2 regions of the Clostridium sp. BJN0001 genome follow, and region 1 is predicted to be linked to the other one. Evidence: riboswitches for the same ligand, from Rfam matches in the RefSeq annotation. Region 1 holds a riboswitch; the other holds the start of a gene.
The links. Region 1 has a riboswitch for FMN ahead of ribD (bifunctional diaminohydroxyphosphoribosylaminopyrimidine deaminase/5-amino-6-(5-phosphoribosylamino)uracil reductase RibD). Riboswitches for the same ligand answer to the same signal wherever they lie in the genome.
Positions count from the first base shown of each region.

Region 2: linked by a shared signal. The riboswitch ahead of MTX53_RS10045 (ECF transporter S component) and the one ahead of ribD (bifunctional diaminohydroxyphosphoribosylaminopyrimidine deaminase/5-amino-6-(5-phosphoribosylamino)uracil reductase RibD) in region 1 are both predicted to bind FMN.

Region 1 covers NZ_CP094971.1:253,172-265,048, reverse strand. Annotated here, with positions in the region: gene ribE (riboflavin synthase) at 1-352, opposite strand, end outside; gene ribD (bifunctional diaminohydroxyphosphoribosylaminopyrimidine deaminase/5-amino-6-(5-phosphoribosylamino)uracil reductase RibD) at 337-1,437, opposite strand; FMN riboswitch at 1,580-1,696, opposite strand; gene MTX53_RS01345 (alpha-hydroxy-acid oxidizing protein) at 1,770-2,795, opposite strand; gene MTX53_RS01340 (prephenate dehydratase domain-containing protein) at 2,853-3,695, opposite strand; gene MTX53_RS01335 (PHP domain-containing protein) at 3,834-4,673, opposite strand; gene MTX53_RS01330 (beta-glucoside-specific PTS transporter subunit IIABC) at 4,686-6,566, opposite strand; gene MTX53_RS01325 (PRD domain-containing protein) at 6,711-7,571, opposite strand; gene MTX53_RS01320 (PH domain-containing protein) at 7,702-8,661, opposite strand; gene MTX53_RS01315 (glycerate kinase) at 8,658-9,803, opposite strand; gene MTX53_RS01310 (DUF1284 domain-containing protein) at 9,828-10,115, opposite strand; partial or broken gene MTX53_RS01305 (dihydrofolate reductase) at 10,242-10,661, opposite strand; gene MTX53_RS01300 (N-acetylmuramoyl-L-alanine amidase) at 10,845-11,684, opposite strand.
Region 2 covers NZ_CP094971.1:2,056,686-2,068,562, reverse strand. Annotated here, with positions in the region: gene secA (preprotein translocase subunit SecA) at 1-241, shown strand, start outside; one part of gene prfB (peptide chain release factor 2) at 367-444, shown strand; one part of gene prfB (peptide chain release factor 2) at 446-1,468, shown strand; gene MTX53_RS10070 (response regulator transcription factor) at 2,012-2,692, shown strand; gene MTX53_RS10065 (HAMP domain-containing sensor histidine kinase) at 2,696-4,195, shown strand; gene MTX53_RS10060 (type II CAAX endopeptidase family protein) at 4,199-5,146, shown strand; gene MTX53_RS10055 (Tex family protein) at 5,168-7,360, shown strand; gene MTX53_RS10050 (DMT family transporter) at 7,353-8,273, shown strand; FMN riboswitch at 8,317-8,430, shown strand; gene MTX53_RS10045 (ECF transporter S component) at 8,552-9,142, shown strand; gene rimI (ribosomal protein S18-alanine N-acetyltransferase) at 9,204-9,674, opposite strand; gene tsaB (tRNA (adenosine(37)-N6)-threonylcarbamoyltransferase complex dimerization subunit type 1 TsaB) at 9,649-10,353, opposite strand; gene tsaE (tRNA (adenosine(37)-N6)-threonylcarbamoyltransferase complex ATPase subunit type 1 TsaE) at 10,353-10,811, opposite strand; gene MTX53_RS10025 (TetR/AcrR family transcriptional regulator) at 10,934-11,551, shown strand; gene MTX53_RS10020 (class I SAM-dependent methyltransferase) at 11,638-11,877, shown strand, end outside.

The DNA.
Region 1 (11,877 bases):
CTGCATTGTCATCTTTTTTTATATTCTTAATAATCCCAGTTCCATCAACATGACCATATACGATATGACCTCCAAATCTTCTATCTATTTTCATAGCTCTTTCAAGATTTACTTTGTCACCGCTTTTTAATCTATTTATAGTAGACCTTTTAAAAGTTTCATTCATAACATCAGCTTCAAAATAGGAATTATCATATTTTATTACTGTAAGACATACTCCATTTACTGCAATACTGTCACCTATATGTATGTCTTTAAGAATCTCATCTGCTTTTATCACAACTGACGATAAATACGAACTTCTATTTATTTTTTTCATAGTTCCTACTTCTTCTATTATTCCTGTAAACAAGATTTTGCCTCACTTTCTATTACAATATCTTCTCCAATTTTCTTAAATTTTGAATTAGAAAACATAAATGCACAAGATGGATAAGATACGCCTTCACCTGCAACTGCCGATTTAGCATCTTTTCCACCAAATATCTTAGGTGCAATATAAACCTTTATTTTTTTTACAATTTTAGCTTCTAGAGCTGAATAATTAAGTTCTGCTCCTCCTTCAAGGATTAAACTGTCTATCTTTTTTTCTCCAAGTTTTATCATAAGATCTTTTAAATCAGTATGACCATCCTTCTTTTTAACTTTAAGAATTTCCAAACCTTTATTTCTATATTTCTCTATTTTTTTATCATCTATGCAGCATGTAGCAATTATTGTTTCTATATCTTTTGCAGTATCTGAAATATTACAGTTAAGAGGAGTTTTTAAATTCGTATCACAGATTATTCGTATAGGATTTACACCACCTGAAAGTCTGCATGTAAGGTTTGGATTATCTTTAATAACAGTATTAACTCCTACCATTATCGCTTTAAATCTGTTTCTGTCGTTCATCACATCAAGCCTTGATTCTTCCCCTGAAATCCATTTTGATTCTCCAGTTACACATGCAATTTTTCCATCCATAGTCATTGCATATTTCATCATAACGTATGGAGTTTTATTAATTATGTAATGGAAAAAGATTTTATTTATTTCATCACATTCCTCTTTCATTACTCCTTTTACAACTTCTACCCCATGCGCTTTAATATATGCTATCCCTTTTCCTCTAACTAAAACATTTGGATCATCAGAACCTATTACTACTTTTTTTATTTTGTTCTCTAAAATAGCCTCTGTACATGGAGGTGTTTTCCCATAGTGGCAGCATGGTTCAAGTGTTACATACATTGTAGAACCTTCTGCACTTTCAGTAAGACTCTTTATTGCATTACGTTCTGCATGAAGCTCTCCATATTTCTCATGGTATCCCTTACCTATAACTTTTCCGTTTTTTACAATAACTGTTCCAACAAGTGGATTAGGATTTACACGTCCTACTCCTTTTTTTGCAAGTTCAAGTGCCATATTCATATAATATTTATCATCCAAATTTTCTACACCTCCATAAAAAAATACCCTGAATTTAAAATTCAGGGCATATAAAATACACAAATAAAAATATTTTTATTTACAAAAAAGCTCTGAAATGATTAACATTTCAGAGCAGAATATACATAAATAAAACTATTTATTCTATCTTCTTTCATCCAGACTTTACTGTCGGCCTCGGAATTTCACCGAATCATGCTAAAAATAGCTCGTGGGCTTTACCACCGGTAGGGAATTTCACCCTGCCCCGAAGATTACTATTAAATTTATTCTAATTATATCATTATTTAATTTCTTGTCAACATCTTTCAAATTTTATAATTTATCAAAAATTAATATTGTGAAATCATATCAGAAGTTATTTCCTCTAAGCTGAAAGCTCCACACATTTCCATTGTATCTCTTAATTCTGCTGATATTTTTTTAATATAAGCTTTAACTCCCTCTTCTGCACCGCCATAGACAGCAGTTACAAATGGTCTTGCAATTAAAACAGCATCTGCACCCATTGCAAGAGCTTTAAATACATCATTGCCTGAACGTATTCCACCATCTACAAATATTTTAAAAGAATCATCTTTAACAGCTGATACAATATCTTCTAGCACATCTGCAGTTGCAGGACATCCATCTAAAACTCTTCCACCATGGTTTGAAACTATAATTCCTGCTGCTCCAGCTTCTTTTGCTTTTAAAGCTCCTTTTACTGTCATTATTCCCTTAATTATAAAAGGCACTTTTGAAAGCTTTATTATTTCCTTCATTTCATCTACTGACTTACTTCCTGCTTTTGGAGTAAGATTCTTTAGAAATGGAAGTCCTGCAGCATCAATATCCATAGCATAAGCAAATGCTCCTGAACATTTTGCAAGTTCCATTTTTTCTTTTATAACATCAATATTCCATGGTTTTATTGTTGGTATTCCAATTCCGTTATTTCTTTTTATAGCTTTTGATGCAGCTTTCATTACATCAGGGTTTGTACCATCTCCTGTAAATGCTGCAATTTTTTCTTCTGCACATGCAGATACTAATATATCATTATACTTGACATCATCATATTTATCTCCATAATGAAGATTTACAGCTCCAACAGGACCTGCAAATATCGGATATTTAAATGTCTTTCCAAATATATTTAAAGTTGTGTCTACATCTTTCATTTCATTTAAAGTATCAAGCTTTACAAAAATATTTTTCCATCCATCATAATTTCTCATAGCTATGGTAGTTTTTGCTCCTCTTGAACCAGGACCTGGCATATGATTTTTGCAGGCTCTTCCATTGCACTCTGGACATGCTTTGCAGTAATCTCCCATACATGTTGATGCATTTTTTAAAACTTCTTCATAATTCATACTTTTTTTATCCTTCCTTCTTTTAAGTATAAAATTTTTCTAGAATTATATATTACCTTATAAAACATTTTTTACTTGATAGTTTCCAAGAATTTTTATTTTATATTTTTTATTAAGCTCCATTACTGTAGCTTTTATTTTTTCAAACTTTGTTGAAGATGTATCAATTTCTATATAAAAATTATATGTACCCATCTGCTTTTTAGTAGGTCTTGACATTATTGAGACAAGATTTATCTGATTATCGCTAAATCCTTTTAATATCTCAAAAAGCATACCAGGCTTATCACTCTTTGGTAAAATATAAAGAGGAATTTTTATATTTGATTTGTCTTCATATTCTCTCCATTTAAACTCTTTATTAGCTTTTATAATTATAAATCGTGTATAGTTTTCATCTGCATCTGTAACATTTTTATCCACATATGATATTTCAGAATCACAAATATGTGCAGGAACTATCGCCCCATCTCCTTCAATCCCTGCTTTAAGCTTATAATATGATTCCATATTGCTCTCTGTTGTTATAATGCTTACGCCGTTTAAAGTATCAGTAAACTTTCTGCACTGTCCACTTGATTTAAACTGAACGTATAACTTTTTAAGCTCACTTATTTTATTCACATTAGCCATAAGTGAAAACTTAATTGGTATTTTTATTTCTGTAAGTATTGTAACATCCATTTCAAGAAGCAGATCAAGTGTTCTTTGTACAAATCCATCTAGAGTATTCTCAATAGGTATTATTCCATACTCACATTCGTTTCCTACTGAATGAAATGCATCATCTATACTTGAAAAATATATCTTTTTCATCTTAAGATTACATTCTTTTAAAAACTCCTTCGCTGCACAATCGCTGAACGTCCCTTTTGGTCCAAGTATTGCTAGTTTATCCATTTTTATAGCCCCAATTTCTTATAAATTTACATTATTAATATATCTTTTTATTATACTATTTTCTTAAATTATTTTCTATATAGAAAAACTGCCATAATATTAGTTTCTATTATGACAGTTTTTTATATATTAAGAGTTTTAGTTGAGAGCTTTATATTTTATAACTTTTTCTTTTAGATTATTGTACTGATCTTCTGTAAGCCCAAATTTTCCAAACTGAATTATTGTAGGATCATGAAAATCACTTCCACCACTTCTTAAAAGATTAAATCTGTCTGCAAAATCTAATGTTTTCTTAAAATCTATTTCTTTCATCTTTGAATGGTTTATTTCAATTCCTTGAAGACCATATGATATGTATTTCTCTATTTCATTATAATTATCATATTCACATGGATGAGCAATTATCGAAACTCCCCCATCTTTTCTTATTGCATTTATTCCATCTTTTACATCAATGTATCCCATTTTTAAATCAGTTTCTCTGCTTGTCTTTGATGCAAAAAGTTCACGATATCTTTCTTTTGTCATTTCAGATGGATATTTTTCTTTTAATGCTTGAAAAATATTCATCTTAAATACTATACTGTACTTTGAAAATTTCTTAGCATCGTTATATGTAATATCGTAACCTTTTTCTTTCAGCTTTTGTATAAGCTGCTTATGATATTCATTTCTGCACGAAAGAGTTTTATCACAAAGCTTTTTTATATTATTTGTATCTTTGTTAAGCCATAACCCAACAACATGAACCTTTTTATAAGTATCAAAATCATAACAGCTCATCTCTACGCCTTTTACAGCTTCAATTCCTAATTTGTCTGCTATTTTCTTAACATCATCAAACTGATCCACTGTATCATGATCAGTAATTGCTATTGCTTTTATTCCATTATTTTTTGCTCTTTTAAGTACATCTGATATTTCACATATACCATCACTATGATTAGTATGAACATGTAAATCTGCATAAATCACTTTAAAGCCTCCTTATCTTACTGTAAATATCACATTATCTTTTTTTATATTATCTTTATCTTCTATTTTAACATCTGCGTAATTAGAACTATTTGTAACAATTATCATTGTTGTAACATCATATCCCGCCTTCTTTATCTTATCTAAATCAAATTCTAAAAGAGGATCTCCTTTTTTTACTTTCTGGCCTTGAGATACTAAACTTTTAAAATACTTTCCTTCTAAAGATACAGTATCAATACCTACATGTATTAAAACTTCTACTCCTTCAACCGAAACTGCAATTGCATGTCCTGTTTTAAAGCAAGCTTCAACCACCCCATCTCCAGGTGCATAAACCTTCCCTAATGATGGCATTACAGCTATTCCTTTTCCCATTATTCCACTTGAAAAAGTAGAATCATTTACTTCACTTAATGGAATTGTCTTTCCTTCAACTGGTGCATACAAAACATGTCCTTCTTCATTTTCTTTGATTTGTTTTTCTTCATTATCAGATTTTTCTAACTTTATATCTTCTGTTTCGTCATCAGAAATAGGATCATCAAAACCTATTATTAATGTTGCTATAAATGTTACTACTGCCGATATAGTTAATGTAATTAATGCATAAATAATATCCTTGCTTCCCTCACTTACCCACATTGGAAGACTTAAAAGACCTGGTGTTACATATACATAAGCTTTTAACTGTACTATTCCTGCAAAAAGGCCTCCAAAAGCTCCACCTATCATACATGCATACATAGGTTTTTTAAGCTTTAAAGTTACACCATACATTGCAGGTTCAGTAATTCCACCTAAAAACGCAGTTATACTTGATGAAAAAGCGATCTGTCTAAATTCTTTATTCTTTGTTCTTATAGATACAGCAAGTGAAGCTGCTGCCTGTGACATATTAGAGCATAATGCAATAACACGTGTAACTGGATCGTAACCATTTTGTTCTATAAGCATAACACATATAGGACTTAATGCTTTATGCATTCCTATAGATACAAGCCATGGATATATAGCTGCTAAAATAGGAATTGCAACGATGCCAAAATGCTGCTGTATAAATAAAACCATATTTGCAACAACTTGTGCTATATAATTTCCTACAGGACCTATTAACATAAATCCTAAAGGTGCAGTAATAAGCATAACTAACAATGGAGCCATAAATACCTTTATCATATCAGGAACATACTTATAAACATATTTTTCTATATAAGACATAACCCATACAAGCAAAAGAGCAGTAACAAGCTGTGAAGAATATTTTACAAGTGGTATACTTATTCCAAAAAAATACACCGCATTCCCAGCAGAAACTAATTTTGTCCAATCTGGATGAAGCATTGAAAGAGATATAAATGCAGCAAGGTATCTATTACATCCAAATATTTTCGCTGCAGAAAAAGCTACAAATACAGGCATAAAATAGAATCCACTATCAAAAATAAGTTTAAGCATAATATATGTCTGTGAAGATTTATCTAAAATTCCAATAAGGTTGAGTACTAAAAGAAGTACTTTTCCCATTCCTGCTCCTGCAAGTATAGGAATCATAGGTGCTATTGAACCTGTAATAACTGCTAAAACTCTATTCACAATTCCTTGTTTTTCTTTATTTTCATTCCCTTTTGAACTTTTTGCCATATCAATATTAGTTATATTTGCAAGTTCTTTGTATACCTTATCTACATCACTTCCAATTACAAGCTGATACTGTCCACCTTTTTTTACAAGCGATAATACGCCTTTAATTGATTTTACTTTATTGTCATCAGCTTTTGATTCTGAATTCAATGTGAATCTTAATCTTGTAGAACAGTGAACTACAGAATTTATATTTTTTTCTCCGCCTACTGCCTTTAAAATTTCCTTTGCCATTTTTTCATAATTCATTTCGAATTACCTCCATTTCATATTTATAAAATGAAAGTTTAGCCAACTTAATGTAACTACCAAACATGAGATATTCTTATATTTTAAAGCATCATCCTTTTTTATATATTTAATTTATAAAACTAAACCAGTTGTCTTTTTGGTTTATGTATTATCAGATTTATTCATATCTTTTGTTAAAAGATTTGCAATATGAATTGTCAAATATAAAATTTCATCATCATCAAGATAATAATTATATTTTTCTTCTATAAATTGTTTTATTTTTAATGCACATAAATATGGATTTGTATATTTTTCTTTTATGATATCTAAAATATTATTCTTTATCTGTTCCTTTTCATTTACTTTTTTAGAAAATACTCTATGTCCAAAAAATTTAAGATGAGTTATAAATCTATTATAATTTAATGAAGCTGTATCAAAATCAAACTTAAAATAGTATTTGACAATATGTAAAATACTCTGTATAAAGCCTGTTATCTCATATATGTTCTGAATATCATTGCTTATTTCTGAACTTACTATATGAAGAGCAATAAAACCAGCCTCATCTTCCTGCATACTTACTGCACATTTTTCCTTAATTACAGATAAACCAAAAAGTCCAATATCATACTCATTTTTATAGAAATTCTTTATTTCCCACAAAAGTTTGTTTTTTAATACAATCCCATCTTTATATCGTTCTATGCTTGTACTTATATGATCTAAAAGAGAAATATATATTGAATCATCTAATTTCTGTGATAATCTCTGTTCTGCATATCTTACAATATCATCGCAAATTTCTACGCAAATTCCTGAAATACTACTAAAGGCATCAACTAAACGTTCATGATATGGAAGTGAATCTAAGACAAATCTTTTTGTTATTTTTGATTCATCAATTTCATCACCTTTTCTTTTATTATAAGCAAGACCTTTTCCCATAACTATTATCTCACTCTGCTTTTCATCAAGTGTTATAACAACATTATTATTCAATATTTTTTGTATTATCACGTAAATAATCCCCCTTTAGAAAAAATAAAACCCACTCACAGATATAGTAAATATATCTATGAATAGGTTTTGTGAAGCAAGCTACGTGCTCTAACAATCCAAAAATCATATTTTTATAATACAATACTTTTTACTTTTTGTCAACGATTTCAGGTAAAATCTCTTCAAAATCAGCTTCTGTTTCATCATCATCTTTTCCGCTGAAAATATATTTTTTATCCACAGTTTCAATGAAAATAAATTTGTTATTAACAGGATTTAAGCACAGTGTGCACTTTCCATATCCTTTTACCTCAAATGAACCTTTTTCAAGATTAACCATATTCGTTCCTGAATTTTTCGAATGTTCTGGAAGAGACTCTATAAGTTTTATAGATTTTATATCGTAAGCATCAATTTCATATTTAGTGCCTATATGATGCACGTTAAAGCTTTCATCTGAAAATGAAATTGTTATAGGCGTAAACTCTTCTCTAATTGCCATAACACATACAGCAGGAAGTGATAAAATAATTACTACTAAAATTAAAGCAATTACTTTTCCAACAGGTGATGCCATATTAAAAGCATAATTTCCATGTCCGCTTCTTGAACTTACCATAATATGCTTATCATTTTTATTATAATAAATCATACCATAGATCCAGTTTTCATCATCATCAAGTTTCTTTTTTATTACATCTTTATCTTGTATTTCATTTGCATATTCATCGCCTAGTAATACATCATAAGAATTATTCCATTCGTTTTCTTTCTTCATTTTATGAAGAATTCTATTATATTTTATATAGATAAGCATCATTATAGCTACCGCTAAAATAATCCATATAATATCTAATGTGATTCCAATTGAATAATATTTTATAAAGATAGGTATTATAGGTATCGGTGAAAGAAAAAAGAAAGCTTTTTTTAAATCTTTTTTATAAAGATTCATATTTTCTTTTACTTTCATGTTTTCTATATGATTATATGGAATAGTAACTCCTAAAATTATATTATTGTGAACTTTTAAAAGCGACCTTAAAGCAATATACATTATAGGGAGCATTGGGTACACACTTATAAATAAAAGAATCGATTTTTTCATCTATTTTTCATCTCCATTCCACATTTTAATGCATTTAATAATCTACATGATGCATCATAATAAAGCTCTTGTGCATTATCTATTGCTTCATTAAGTCCCATTACTCCATTTACTGTAGTCATAACAGTATTAATTCCACAATCATAAATAGACTCGTATCCAGGAAGAAGTGAACCTACAATTGCAGCACAAACCACATTGTATTTTCTGCATCTTAAACCTACACCAGAAGCTACTTTTCCATGTGCAGACTGCGAATCCATTCTTCCTTCTCCAGTAATAACTAAGTCAGCATCTTTAATTTTTTCATCAAAATCAACTATATCAAGCACTGTTTCAATTCCAGATTTTAAATCTGCATTTAAAAATGTCATAAGTGCATATCCAAGCCCACCTGCTGCTCCTGCTCCTTCTTTATCTTTAAAATCTTTTCCTGTCTTTTTTAAAACTACATCGGAATAATTTTTCATTCCCTCTTCAAGATTTTTAAGGATATTAGAATCTGCACCTTTTTGCGTTCCAAATGTATATGTTGCCCCATTTTCTCCAAGAAGAGGATTTTTTACGTCAGACATAACGGTAAAATGTGCATCTAAAATTCTTTTATCAATATTTGTTAAATCAATATCACAAATATCTTTTAAATCTTTTCCATAACCTTTAAGAATATTTTTATCTTTATCTAAGAACTTAATTCCAAGTGCAGTCATAGCACCAATTCCACCATCATTTGTAGCACTCCCGCCAATTCCTATTATTATGTCCTTTATTCCTAAAGATAAAGCGTCTTTAATAAGCATTCCTGTTCCAAAAGAAGATGTATAGTAAGGATTTCTTTTATCTTCTTTTACCATAGTAAGACCTGAAGCTTTTGCCATCTCAATTAATGCAGTTTTCTTATTTATTAAAGCATAACATGATAAAACATCTTCAAAAAGTGGTCCTTTTACAGTAAGATATTTTTTCTCTCCACTCATCTCACTTAAAACGGCATCCATTGTTCCTTCTCCACCATCAGCAGTGAATACTCCATCTACATGAGCATCTTTAAATACTTTCTTTGCACTTTTTTTCACAATCTCTATTATTTTTTCTGAAGATAATGAGCCTTTAAATGAGTCTGATGCAACTACTATTTTCATAAGTATAAATATCCTCCAAATTCTTTATTTTTTGCTGCATATATAATACCATTCACATAATTCACAGATAGATTTAAGTTTTCCACAGGAAATGATATTTTTCATAACTGAATTGTGGAAATCTTTGTACTTAATTTTTTCTCCAAATGAAAGATTAGTCATTTTAAGCACTTTTTTATCAAGCTCATTAACCTTATCATCCGTTTTGCATACTCCATCTAAATTATTAGGACACATTCTACATATCATATCGCAGTTTCTAGTAAGTTTTATATCTATATTTTTATCAAGTCTTTCACAAATGTCATACATATTTTTTATATGCTCTTTTGAATATCCTTTTCCTTCAAAAAAACATAAACACATTCCATGATGAGGACGCAGCCTAAGTGCATTTCTCGTAAAAGTCATATATGTGTATGGTGTCTCATAATAAGCAGTTTTAACTATCTCCTCTTCAAATTCTGTCTTATCAAACTCAGGGAAAAATGTATCTCCTTCAAACTCTTTATCTATCTTAGTTATATATAATTTATCTGCAATATTTACTGTCTCTTTATATAGTTTTTCTCCTCCTGATATAAAAATATCTTTTCCATCTGATTTCTCAAATGCTTCCTCTAATGAAGATACAGTAATTAAATTATCATCTTCAAACCTTTTTGTTTTTGAAATAACTATTGTCTTTCTTCCCTCTAAAGGATGTCCTATTTCCTCAAAAGTTCTTCTTCCCATAATAACCACATTCCCATAAGTAAGTTCTTTAAATCTCTTCTGCTCACCTTCTATTTTCCATGGGATTCTGCCTTTATTTCCTATAACATTATTCTTTGAATAAGCTACAATAAGTGCTATCATATTCTACTCCTTTTATACTATAAGCTTTTGAATTTGCCTTGTTCTCTTTAATAAATAGAGCTTAGTATATCATTATATTACATTATTATAACTCTTATGTAAAACTCATACCTATTAAAAAAATATTCACTAAATAAAAAACGTCCCATTGCACTTTATATCTGCAATTAGGACATTTTTATATCATTCAAGCATGTACCCATTTTCATCAAAAGTATATCCAAGGTCATCAATAACAGCAGTACAATTGTAATAGCATGCTCCCATATTATATCCGTCTCTTTCTTCAAGATAATAACACTTATCATTGTATTTAAGCCATCCTGTCATCATTTCTCCAAAATGTTCATCCCTATTTTTATTAAAATAATACCAATTTCCCCAAGACTTATGCCATCCAGATTGTGCAAATCCTTTTTTATTAAATAGATACCATTTTCCCTTTATATTCTGCCATGAATCTTTATAATAATTTCCGTATTTATCTATTGAATACCACCAATAATACTTGTTTATATTGTGCCATCCTATAAGCTGCCTTCCATTTTTAATCTTTTCTAAAAAAGTCCACCATGAAGTCCATCCATCATGTGACATACTTTTGGGGCAGCATTTATATGTGCAGTCATAATGCCTTATAACCCTGTCATATCCAATTTTATATTTTTCAGCTAAATATCTTATTAGATAAATAGTATTTTGAAAAGTAGAATCTGTCGGTCTTTTACCTTTTTCTATACACATTTTTATTGATATGCTGTTATATAAAGTTTTATCTGGTTTTTCATAATTGTCCATAAAACTTTCATTATCTTCATAACAATTATCAGTTACTTTTATTATCTTTGTGCTGTCTACTATATAATCTTCAACATAGTCATCTTTCTTTAATAAACAATTTTGATATTCGCCATCAGCATCAACCCATTTGCTACCTGTGTCATGCACTACTATCCACTGCGGTTTCTTCATTTTGATAGAACCATTTTTTCTTTCTATAATTTTTGATTTAATCTGAGTCATATAACTTCGCTCCAATTAATAGAAATATATATTAATTATATGAACCTCTAATTACATTTATTGTAAAATATTAAATTTATATTTATTTTTTATAAATCATAGCTTTTTATCAATATAATCTTAATTATTTTATCTTTTAATTAAAATATCATTCATAATTTGAAGTTTTTTATATCTAGTGCTATAATTCAGT
Region 2 (11,877 bases), 890 kb from region 1:
AAAAGAAGAAACAATAAAGCTTTTATTCCATGTAAGAATTGAAAAGGCACCAGAAAGAGAAAGAATGGCAAAGGAAACTTCAGCAGTTCATAATGAAAGTCCTTCTGAATCTCAGAATGGACCTAGTAAATCACTTAAACAGCCAGCAGTAAACCCATATAAGAGTATAGGAAGAAATGACCCATGTCCATGTGGAAGTGGCAAAAAGTTTAAAAACTGTTGTGGAAGAGGCAAATTTTAAAAAGTAAATTACTAGGGGACAAATAATTGTTATGGAGCTAAAAGAATCTTGTTTGGTTTTTTAAGTAAAAAACATTGAATTTGTCCTCTTTATTATCTTAAAAAATAGAAAGAGGTGTATGTCAAATGATTATTGAACTCGAAAGAGCGATTATAAAATTACCTGACATTAAAAAATCTATTGAAGAAATGAGTGTTTCACTTTGACAAGGATAGAATAGAGAAAAGAATTCAGGAACTTGATTATCTTATGCAAGAAGATGGTTTTTGGGATGATATAAAACATGCAGAAGATGTTACAAAAGAAAGTAAAATGCTTAAAGAAAAAATAGATGAATTTCAAAAGTTTACTTCTAAAATTGAAGATATTGAAGTATTAAAAGAGATTATGGATGAAAATGATAAAGAATCTGCTGATGAAATAATAGATTCTGTAAAGTTTCTTGAAAATGAGATAAAGAAATATAAAGTAAGAATGCTTTTATCAGGAGAATATGATCTTAATAATGCAATAGTAACACTTCATGTAGGAGTTGGAGGAACAGATGCAAACGACTGGACTGAAATGCTTATGAGAATGTATACAAGATGGTCAGAAAGTCATGGATATAAGGTAGAAATTCTCGATCTTCTAAATGGAGATGAAGCAGGTATAAAGAGTGTAACATTAAAAGTAATAGGAAAATATGCTTATGGATATTTAAAAGCTGAAAAAGGAATACACAGGCTTGTAAGAATATCACCATATAATGCAAATGGAAAACGCCAAACATCTTTTGCATCTATGGAAGTTATTCCTGAACTTACAAAAGAGCAGGATATAGTTATAAAACCACAGGATATAAAAATAGATACCTATAGAGCAAGTGGAGCCGGTGGACAGCATATTAATAAGACAGATTCGGCTGTAAGAATTACGCATTTAAAAACAGGAATAGTAGTTCAATGTCAAAATGAAAGAAGTCAATTTTCTAATAAAGATACTGCGATGGAAATGTTAAAATCAAAACTTGTTGAACTTAAGGAAAGAGCACATAAGGAAAAAATTGAAGATTTAACTGGAGAGCTTAAAGATATGGGTTGGGGAAGTCAGATAAGATCATACGTTTTTCATCCATATAGTATGGTTAAAGATCATAGAACGAATATAGAAACTTCAAATATAAATGCTGTAATGGACGGCGATTTAGATGAATTTATTATAGGATTTTTGAAGATGAACTCATAAAAAAAGGGGGGACGCACTTATATGCGAAACCCCTTTAACTGATTTTATAAAACATATCTATAAATGAAAAAATTGTTGAACCTATAGTGCAAACATATAGGAATATATTTAATCCTGGTTTGACGATGGCTTGTATACATCCGATTAATAATGAAATGAATATTGTTATTCCGATAAGTTTTAAAAAACCAGATTTAGCAGATAGGACAGCACCTATTGAAAGTAATATAATCATGACTAAAAGTAAAAAAATGCAAATACTTCTTATTTTATTTGAGAAAGATACCACTTTAAACTCATTAAGAAGTATTACTAAAAAGAAAAAAAGGAAAAAAAATGAACTAAATTTTAGTAATTTTTTTAGCAAATGTGATGCCTCCTATCTGTATATATTTAACAATTATTATTATATATGTAAAATGGACCAAAATCAAGAGGGAAAAATTATATTTTTAAGATTATATTAATATTAGAAGATTATAATAAGTAATATAATATGTATTATATAGACTATAATACAAAGCTTTTATTTTGGAGGTTAAAATGAATATATTAGTTGCAGAAGATGAAATAGATATAAGAAGTCTTATTTCTCTACACATAAAAAAAGAAGGACATAATATATTTGAGGCAGAAAATGGAGAAGAAGCTTTTGAAATTTTCAAAAAAGAAAAAATTGATCTAGCAGTAATTGACATAATGATGCCTAAAATGAACGGGATAGAACTTATGCAGAAGATAAGAGATGAATCAACTGTTCCTATAATTTTTCTTACTGCAATGGGAAAAGATTCAGATAAAGTTCTTGGACTTGGACTTGGAGCAGATGATTATATTGTAAAACCTGCAAGCCCTGTGGAAATTTGTGCACGTGTAAATTCTGTACTTAGACGATGTTATAAATATACTGCACAAAAGAATACTATATATAAAACTGGAGAATTAAAATTATATATTGATACATTTGAACTATATAAAGGAGATAAAAAAATAGATTTAAATCCTAAGGAGTTTAAAATATTAAATTTATTTATGGCCAATTTAGGAAAAGTATATACAAAAAAGCAGATATATGAAGAAGTATGGGAAGATATGTATATGGGAGATTCTAATAATATAATGGTTCATTTAAGCCATATAAGGGATAAAATTGAAGACAATCCTAAAAATCCTGTTTATATAAAAACAATTAGAGGTATTGGATACAAGATGGAGAGGATTTAATAGATGTTTAAGTTAAATAGAAGAAGAAGTCTTTCATCTGAACTTTTCTGTACATATACTGTGGCATATACTATTTTTACATTTCTTCTTATACTTCTTATACTAACATCTATGATTTTATATGGTTTTTTATGTGGTCATAATATATATAATGATTCATTTAAAAAAATAGATAATAAGCTTCAGGAAAATTATACTCTTGTAAGCGATAATGAACTTTATGATATAAGTGGATTTATAGTAAAAATTGATAAAGATAATACCATATCATATAGTAAAGGAAAAGTGATTGATGAATTTAAAGACAAAAAAATAAGTTTAAATTCATATATGAGTCTTTTTGGGATAAGGGAAAATAATGAAGTAGATGTAAATAATGATTTTTTAGCATTTTCTCTTATAAAAGATTTTAATAATGCCATAGCAAATACAAAAATAAATGGTAAATATTGTTTTTACACAAAATATATTAAAGAAGAATCATCTTTATTAGTTTTTGGATGCCCTTATTATGAAGCAAAAAAGCCTAATATAGTAACTAATATTGTTTCTAATGAAATTATTTTTAAAGCAATTATATTAATTGATATAATGATATTTTTTACTTTTGCATATTTTTTCTCAAAAATTAGTGCAAAAACTTTTGTTCATCCAATTAATAGTCTTTTGATGGGAGTAAAGCAGATTGCAGAAGGAAATTATGATATAAGGATAAGCAGTGATAAAAAAAATGAATTTAAAGATTTAGCTAATGGATTTAATAAAATGGCAGAAACTATATCAAAAGAAAAGGTTGAAAAAGAAAAATTGCAGAAGATGAGAGAAATGTTAATATTAGATGTTTCACATGATTTAAAAAATCCGCTTTCTTCAGTTCTTGGATATAGTGAAACTCTTTTAAATTCTGAAACTTTATCTTATGAAGAAAGAGAAAAATATCTAACAATAATATATAATAATTCAAAGAGGGCAAATAAACTTTTAAATGATTTATTTGAATATTCACTTTATGAAAACTGCGATACTAAATTTGAATTTAAAAGTATGGATATATGTGAACTTTTAAGACAGATTATTGCATCAAGAGTTGATGAATTTGAAGAAAAAAAATTCAATTATAAATTTGATATAGATGAAAAGCCTTGTTATGTTCTTTTAAATGATTTAAAATTTACAAGGGCAGTTAATAATATAATTGATAATAAAATAAAGTATAATAGAGTGGGTGCAGAAATAAACATAAATACTGTGAGAAAATTTAAAAGTATTTATATATATATTTCTGATGATGGTGATAAAATACCAGATGAATTAAAGGATAAAATATTTAATGCATTTGTTCGACTTGATAAATCTAGGAATTCAAACACAGGGGGAACTGGTCTTGGTCTTTCTATTACTAAGAATATAATTAAAAAACATGGTGGAACTGTAAAAATAGAAAGTAGTAATAAAGGCACTGTATTTAAAATTGAAATGCCGATAGAATGCAGGAAAGGATAGAAAATGAGCGAATTTAATTATGACTATGACTATAAAAAGATGGAGGAAAAAGCAGCTGCAAAATCCGCTATAAGTAGTATAGGATGGGCTCTTGCAGCATTTACTATATTTTCAGAACTTGGTGGCTTTTTAGCAATCATTATATTACATGTACTAGGCAAAGGAATAATAAATGATCCAGATGCGAGATTTTTAGCATCAACTCTACCTGTTTACGTAATAGGATTTCCTATATTTTTGTTTATAGTTAAAAATTTACGAAAAGCAAAGGCTAATTATATAAAGAAGATATCATTAAAAAATTTTTTGATGATAATTTTATTTTCTTTTGGAGTTATGTATATATCAAATATGTTTTCTTTAATAATTGATAGTTTATTAAGAACATTTACAAGAAGTGGATTAAATAATCCTGTTTCAGATATGCTAAGTGGTGGAAGCATATTTTTAAAAATATTTTTCATATGTTTTATTGGACCTATAATTGAAGAGGTTATGTTTAGAAAAATAATAATATCAAGACTTGTTGGATATGGTGAATTTATTGCGGTATTTGTTTCTGCATTTATGTTTGCATTTGGTCATGGAAATCTTTCTCAGTTTTTTTATGCATTTTCTCTAGGTGCAATTTTCGCATATATAACAGTAAAAACAGGCACAATTTTTTATTCGGTAATAATTCATTGTATTATAAATCTTATAGGCTCGGGACTTTTATTAAGATTATTTTCAAATAATGCTACTTTGAAAGCTTTTTCAGGTGGAGTATTTATGTTTATATCAATAATTTTTGCAATATTTATGATAGTAAAAAATGTAAAAATGGTATATTTTAATTCTGGAAACGTAAGTGGCACAGTTAACGACGATTTTAGATTGATATTTAAAAATTCAGGTATGATATTTTATATAGGCTTATCAGTTATTTTAATATTAATATCATTATTATAATTTACTTTGGAGGAAAAGATGATTTTGACAATAGAAGAAAGAATAGCACAGGAATTAAACATAAAATTAAGTCAGGTAAAAAATGTTATTGAACTTCTTGATAGTGGAAACACAGTTCCATTTATATCAAGATATAGAAAAGAAGCAACAGGTGGACTTTCAGATGAAGTATTAAGAAAACTTTATGAAAGACTTACATATTTAAGAAATTTAGAGCAGAGAAAAGATGATATACAAAGGCTTATAAAAGAGCAGGGAAAATATACAGAAGAATTAGATAAAGCAATAAAATCTGCAAACACAATGACAGATTTAGAGGATATATATAGACCGTATAAACCCAAAAAGAAAACAAAAGCATCAGAAGCGATAAAAAAAGGTCTTAAGCCTCTTGCACTTCTTATAGAAGATGGAAAATTTAAAGCAGATATAAAAGAAGAAGCAGCAAAATATATAAGTGAAGAAAAAGGTGTAAAAGATGTGGATGAAGCCATAAATGGTGCTTTATTTATAATCGCTGAAAATATATCGGATTCTGCTAAATATAGAAAGTATATTAGAAGTTTTATATATAGAGAAGGATATATTGAAACTTCAGGAAAATCTGAAGAGCCTACTCCATATGAAATGTATTATGAATATAAAGAAGCAATAAGAAATATAGCTCCGCATAGAATTTTAGCAATAAATAGAGGAGAAAAAGAAAAAATACTCAAAGTTAAAATAGTATGTGATGAAGAAAAAATTATTAAATATATTGAAAATCATGTTCTTAAAGGCAATGCACAGATTGATGAATATCTTAAATCTGCAATAGCAGATTCATGGAAAAGACTTATTTTCTCAAGTCTTGAAAGAGAGATAAGAAAGGAACTTACAGATATAGGAGAAGAATCTGCAATAAAGATATTTAAAGAAAATCTTAAATCTCTTCTTCTTCAAGCTCCAATAAAAGGTAAAGTTGTTATTGGGTTTGATCCAGGATTTAGAACTGGCTGTAAAATTGCAGTACTTGATGAAACAGGAAAATATTTAGATAGTACAGCTATATATCCTACTTTACCTAAAAAAGATATTGAAGGAAGTAAAAAAATACTTAAAGCTCTTATAAAAAAATATAATGTTGACGTGATTTCACTTGGAAATGGTACTGCATCTAGAGAATCTGAAGAAGTTATATCAGATATGATTAAAGAAATTAAAAATGAAACTTCAAAGGAAATTTCATATGTAATTGTTTCAGAAGCAGGAGCGTCTGTATATTCAGCATCTGAACTTGCAACTAAAGAATATAAAGATCTTGATGTTACTGTAAGAGGTGCAATATCAATAGGACGAAGACTACAGGATCCTCTTGCGGAACTTGTAAAGATAGATCCTAAAGCAATAGGTGTAGGACAGTATCAGCATGATGTGACACCTAAAAAGCTTGAAGAGTCTTTAAAAGGTGTAGTAGAAGATTGTGTAAATAATGTAGGTATAGATTTAAATACAGCAACACCTTCTCTTCTTTCATATGTTTCAGGAATTACATCATCTATTTCTGAAAACATTGTTAAGTTTAGAGAAGAAAATGGAAAATTTAAGTCAAGAAAAGATCTTTTAAAAGTAAAAAGACTTGGACCAAAGGTATTTGAGCAGTGCGCAGGTTTTATGAGAGTATCTGAAAGTGATGAAATACTTGATAATACAGCAGTTCATCCAGAATCATATAAAATTGCAAAGAAACTTATAAAATTATTAGGATATACAGAAGAAGATCTTGAAGGTAAGAAGCTTGATGATATAGATATACAAGTTAAAAATTTTGGTTTAGATAAAATATCTGAAACTTTAGATACAGGAGAACCTACATTAATAGATATCACTAAAGAACTTAAAAAGCCAGGAAGAGATCCTAGAGAAGAAATGCCTAAGCCTGTTTTAAAAACTGGAATTATTGAAATGAAAGATTTAAAAAAAGGTATGATTCTTACAGGAACAGTAAGAAATGTTGCAGATTTTGGCGCGTTTGTTGATATAGGAGTTCATCAAGATGGACTTGTACATATAAGTGAACTAGCAGATAGATTTATAAAACATCCTCTTGATGTTGTTCATGTAGGTGATATTGTAAAAGTACAGATACTTGATGTAGATGAAAAGAGAAAGAGAATATCTCTTACAATGAAGAACATCAAAGAAATTAATTTAGAAGATGAAGATAATGAATAGAGAAAAAATTTATACAAATAGAAGAAATATAATTTTATTAGCAGCGATAAGCTGCTTTTTGTGGGGGAGTGCGTATCCTTCAATTAAATATGGATATTTTCTATTTAATATAGCAAGCGTTAATGTTTCATCAAAACTTATTTTCGCTGGATACAGGTTTGCGCTTGCTGGCATTTTGGTTATTATAGCAGGGTACTTTTTTAGAGGAAAAGGAATTTTAAAATTAAATAGAAAAGACTTTTTCGAGGTTGCTTTTCTTGGGATGATTCAAACAACTTTTCAATATATATTTTTTTATATAGGTCTTACTTATACAACAGGAGTTAGAGGATCGATTATAAATAGTACAGGAACGTTTGTTAGTATAATACTTTCACACTTTATATATAAAAATGATAAGATAAGTTTAAAAAAGATTTTAGGGTGCGTAATTGGGTTTGCTGGAGTAATCTTAGTTAATATAGGCTCAAAATCTGTATCTAGCTTAGGATTTTCATTTTATGGAGAAGGATTTGTATTTATAGCAGCTGTATTTTTTGCACTTTCTGCTATATATTCTAAACATATAACAAGAAGATTAGATACTGTAAAAGCATCAGGTTTTCAGCTTCTGATTGGAGGAATTATACTCATTTTATCAGGATTTTCTACAGGCGGAAGCTTGCATGGATTTACAATTAAATCGTCAATACTTTTAATTTATATGGCACTTATTTCATCTGTTGCATTTGTGCTTTGGACTGAACTTTTAAAGTATAATAAAGTTGGAGTTATTTGTGTATTTAATTTTTTAACACCTGTATTTGGAAGTATATTATCAGCAATATTTCTTCGCGAGAATATTTTTGATTTTTATACACTTATATCATTATTTCTTGTATGTATAGGTATATATGTTGTTTATAATGATTGAAAAAATTTAAAATATAGTGTATTATATAAACATAAAATAAATAATATATCTTCAGGGCAGGGTGTAAATCCCTACTGGCGGTAAAGCCCGCGAGCGTATAGCATGATTCGGTTAGATTCCGAGGCCAACAGTATAGTCTGGATAGAAGAAGGTAACTTATTAAATTATTATTTTTTAGTAGTTTATAGCCCTGATATTTTTATATATCAGGGTTTATTTTTATAATTTTTTAATAAGCTTCTACTTTATGAAGATATTCTTTTAGGGGGATATAAAAAATGAAGAGAAACACAGATAAAATCGTTAAAGTAGCATTATTTGCTGCAATTGCATTAATACTAAGGTATATAGAATTTCCTATTTTGCCTACATTTGCATGGCTACAGATTGATTTAAGCGATGTTCCTGCACTTATTGCAGCGTTTGGAATTGGACCTATGGCTGGAGTTATAATAGAGCTTATAAAAAATGTACTTATACTAGTAATTAAAGGAACTACTACAGGAGGGGTTGGAGATTTTGCTAATTTCTTTTTAGGAGTAGTATTTATACTTCCACCAGCACTTTTATATAAGAGAAATAAATCTAAGAAAACAGCTATTATTGGTATGATTTTGGGTGCTTTAACACTTGAAGTATTAGCACCTCCAATTAATATATTTATACTTCTTCCTGCTTTTGGCATGAAAATGACATCTGCACAGGCTTTAAATTATACTCTTGCAGGATTAATACCTTTTAATGCGATAAAATCATTAATAGTATCAGTAGTAACATACGTAATTTATAAAAGAGTATCTGTTTCAATATTTAAAAATGAAACAGCATTTTCTAATAAAAAGGTAGATAAAAAGACAGAAACAATATAATTATAAATATAAGACATATTACTAAAAAAGGTAGAAAAAGATTTGCTTTTTCTACCTTTTTTTATTGCTTATCTCTTTTCCACATTATAATGGCATTTTCTTTATTATCTTGATAATACCCCTTTCTTAAACCTTCTATTTTAAATCCATGATTTAAATAAAGATTTTTTGCAGGTTCATTACTTTCACGTACTTCAAGAGTGAAAGAAGTGCATCCATTTTTAGTGCAGTATGAGATTAAAGCTTTAAGAAGTTTTGAAGCTACTTTATTATTTCTAAAATTAGGATCTACAGCAATATTTGTAATTTGGGATTCGTCTAAAATTATCCATGTTCCAGCAAAACCTATTACTTTATTATCATACTTAGCGATGAAGTATCTTGCATTAGGATTTATAAGTTCATTTTCATAAGAATTTCTACTCCATGATATATGAAAACTTTTAGAACTAATTTCTAATATTTCATCTATATCATTTTTATCCATCATGGTGATTGAAATATTTTTAAGATTGTTTGAGACGTTTTTCATACTCACGTTCAGCCTGACATTTCTTTATATAAAATGGTGCAGAATCTGGATTATCATATATTCCTTCTTTTAATTTTTTGATACCAAGTTCACCTAATGCAGAAGAATGAATAAAATTAAGATGGTGTGGTGGGAAAAATGAGTCTTTTAAATTTTCCTGTAGATAATTTTTATATTTATTTACGCCATCTCCTATGAAGATTACTTTTTTATTTTTTGCTTTGATTTTTTCTATAAGAGTATCAAGTGTAAGTGCATCATAATCTGATGTCCTTTTAAGTTCATTACTTTCATCTTTTTCATAAAAAGCAGTATAAACACTATCTCTTAGGGCATCCATTATAGGACATATTATTCCGTCAAAGTTTATCGCTGTAAGTGCAAGTGCATCTAGGCTTGATACGCTTACGTATGGTTTTTTGCTTCCAAAGCTTAATCCTTTTACGGTAGCCATTCCTATTCTAAGTCCTGTAAAAGAACCAGGACCTTTAGATACTACAAATCCATCAATATCATTAATTGTAAGATTAGTATCATTAAGAAGTTGTTTTATCATTCCCATTAATATAGTAGAATGTTCTCTTTTATCATTATAATTAATTTCACCTAAAATTTTATTATCATCAATTATTGCAGCTGTTGCTGTTTTTGATGATGTATCAACAGATAATACAATCATTATTTTAACTCCTTTATGTAATTAAATCGTGTACCAAAAGGAGTTATTGTTATTTTTCTGTAGTTTTCTCCTTTTGAAAGATCTTTTTTTATGTTGATATGAAGAATATCTTTTGGAAGTATTTCTTCAATATAATTTGCCCATTCTATTACTGATACGGCATCTGAAAAAATATAATCATCAAAACCTATTGCATATATTTCATCAGGATCAGCAACTCTATATACATCAAAATGATTAAGTTTTATACGTCCTGAATCATATTCATTAACAATTGTAAATGTGGGACTTGTTATAGTGTCTTTTATACCAAGACCTAAGGCTATTCCCTTTGTTATATGTGTCTTTCCAGTTCCAAGATCACCAGTAAGACAAATTACATCTCCTGGATTTACTATTTTGCCTAATTTTATTCCTAAATCAGTTGTTTCTGAAACACTGTTAAATTCAAATATCATAAAACATCCTCCTACGTAATGATATCTCTTATTTTATTGTATATGAATTTTATAGAAAATCAAGTTAGAGCGTTTCTTTAATATTGATAAAAAAATGATTCTATGGTAACATAACATGTGTTATGGAAGAAAAGTTTAATAATAAATTATTAACAGAAAAAATACATCCAACTAAACAAAAAATTATAGATGCAGGAAAAAAAGAATTTTTTGAGAAAGGATATAAAGGAGCAAGTCTTAGAAAAATTTGTTCAGAATGTAATGTTACAACTGGTGCATTATATTTTTTCTTTGAAAATAAAGAGTCTTTATTTAAAATTATAGTAGATCCAGTAATACTAGAGTGGAAAAAGTTAATAGATGAACTTTCAGAAAAAGAAAAAAATGATTCGTCATCATCAATAGATAATGAGAAAAAAATAATGAAATTTGAATTAGAAAATAAAATTGTAATTTTGACATTATTAGAAAAAAGTGATGGGAGCATTTATAAAGATTTTAAAAATAATGTTTTTAATATAATAAATAAGAAATTTATGGATTATTTTACTATCTATCTTGGACATAAACCTGATGAGAAAGTAATTAAAATGTTAGTTAATATTAGAATAGAAACAAATATAAATATTTTAAAGGGAGCATCTAATATGAAAGAAGCACTTTATTTAAATGAAGTTATGGCCTGCTATGCAGAAGGTGGATTTAAAAAGTTAATTAATGATTTAAAGGAAAAAATATAAAACCTGATGATACAAATCATCAGGTTTTTTTACATAACAAAACATAACAAATGTTATGCTTTTAATTTTAAAGGAGGAATTTATTTATGAAAACTAATTATGGAAACTGGGTGCCTAAAAAACTTATGAAATATTCTTGGATTCTAACATTGCTACTATTAATAATTGATATAGTGTTTACAGCTACATTAAAAAATAAAGTTTTAAGCGTAATTGTTTCAATATTATTTTTATTAATATTATCATTTACAATTTATATGCAAAAGTGTAGATTGGCATTTTCGTTTGATGGAGGAAATGTTATGGGGCAGATTCATGAATTTGTC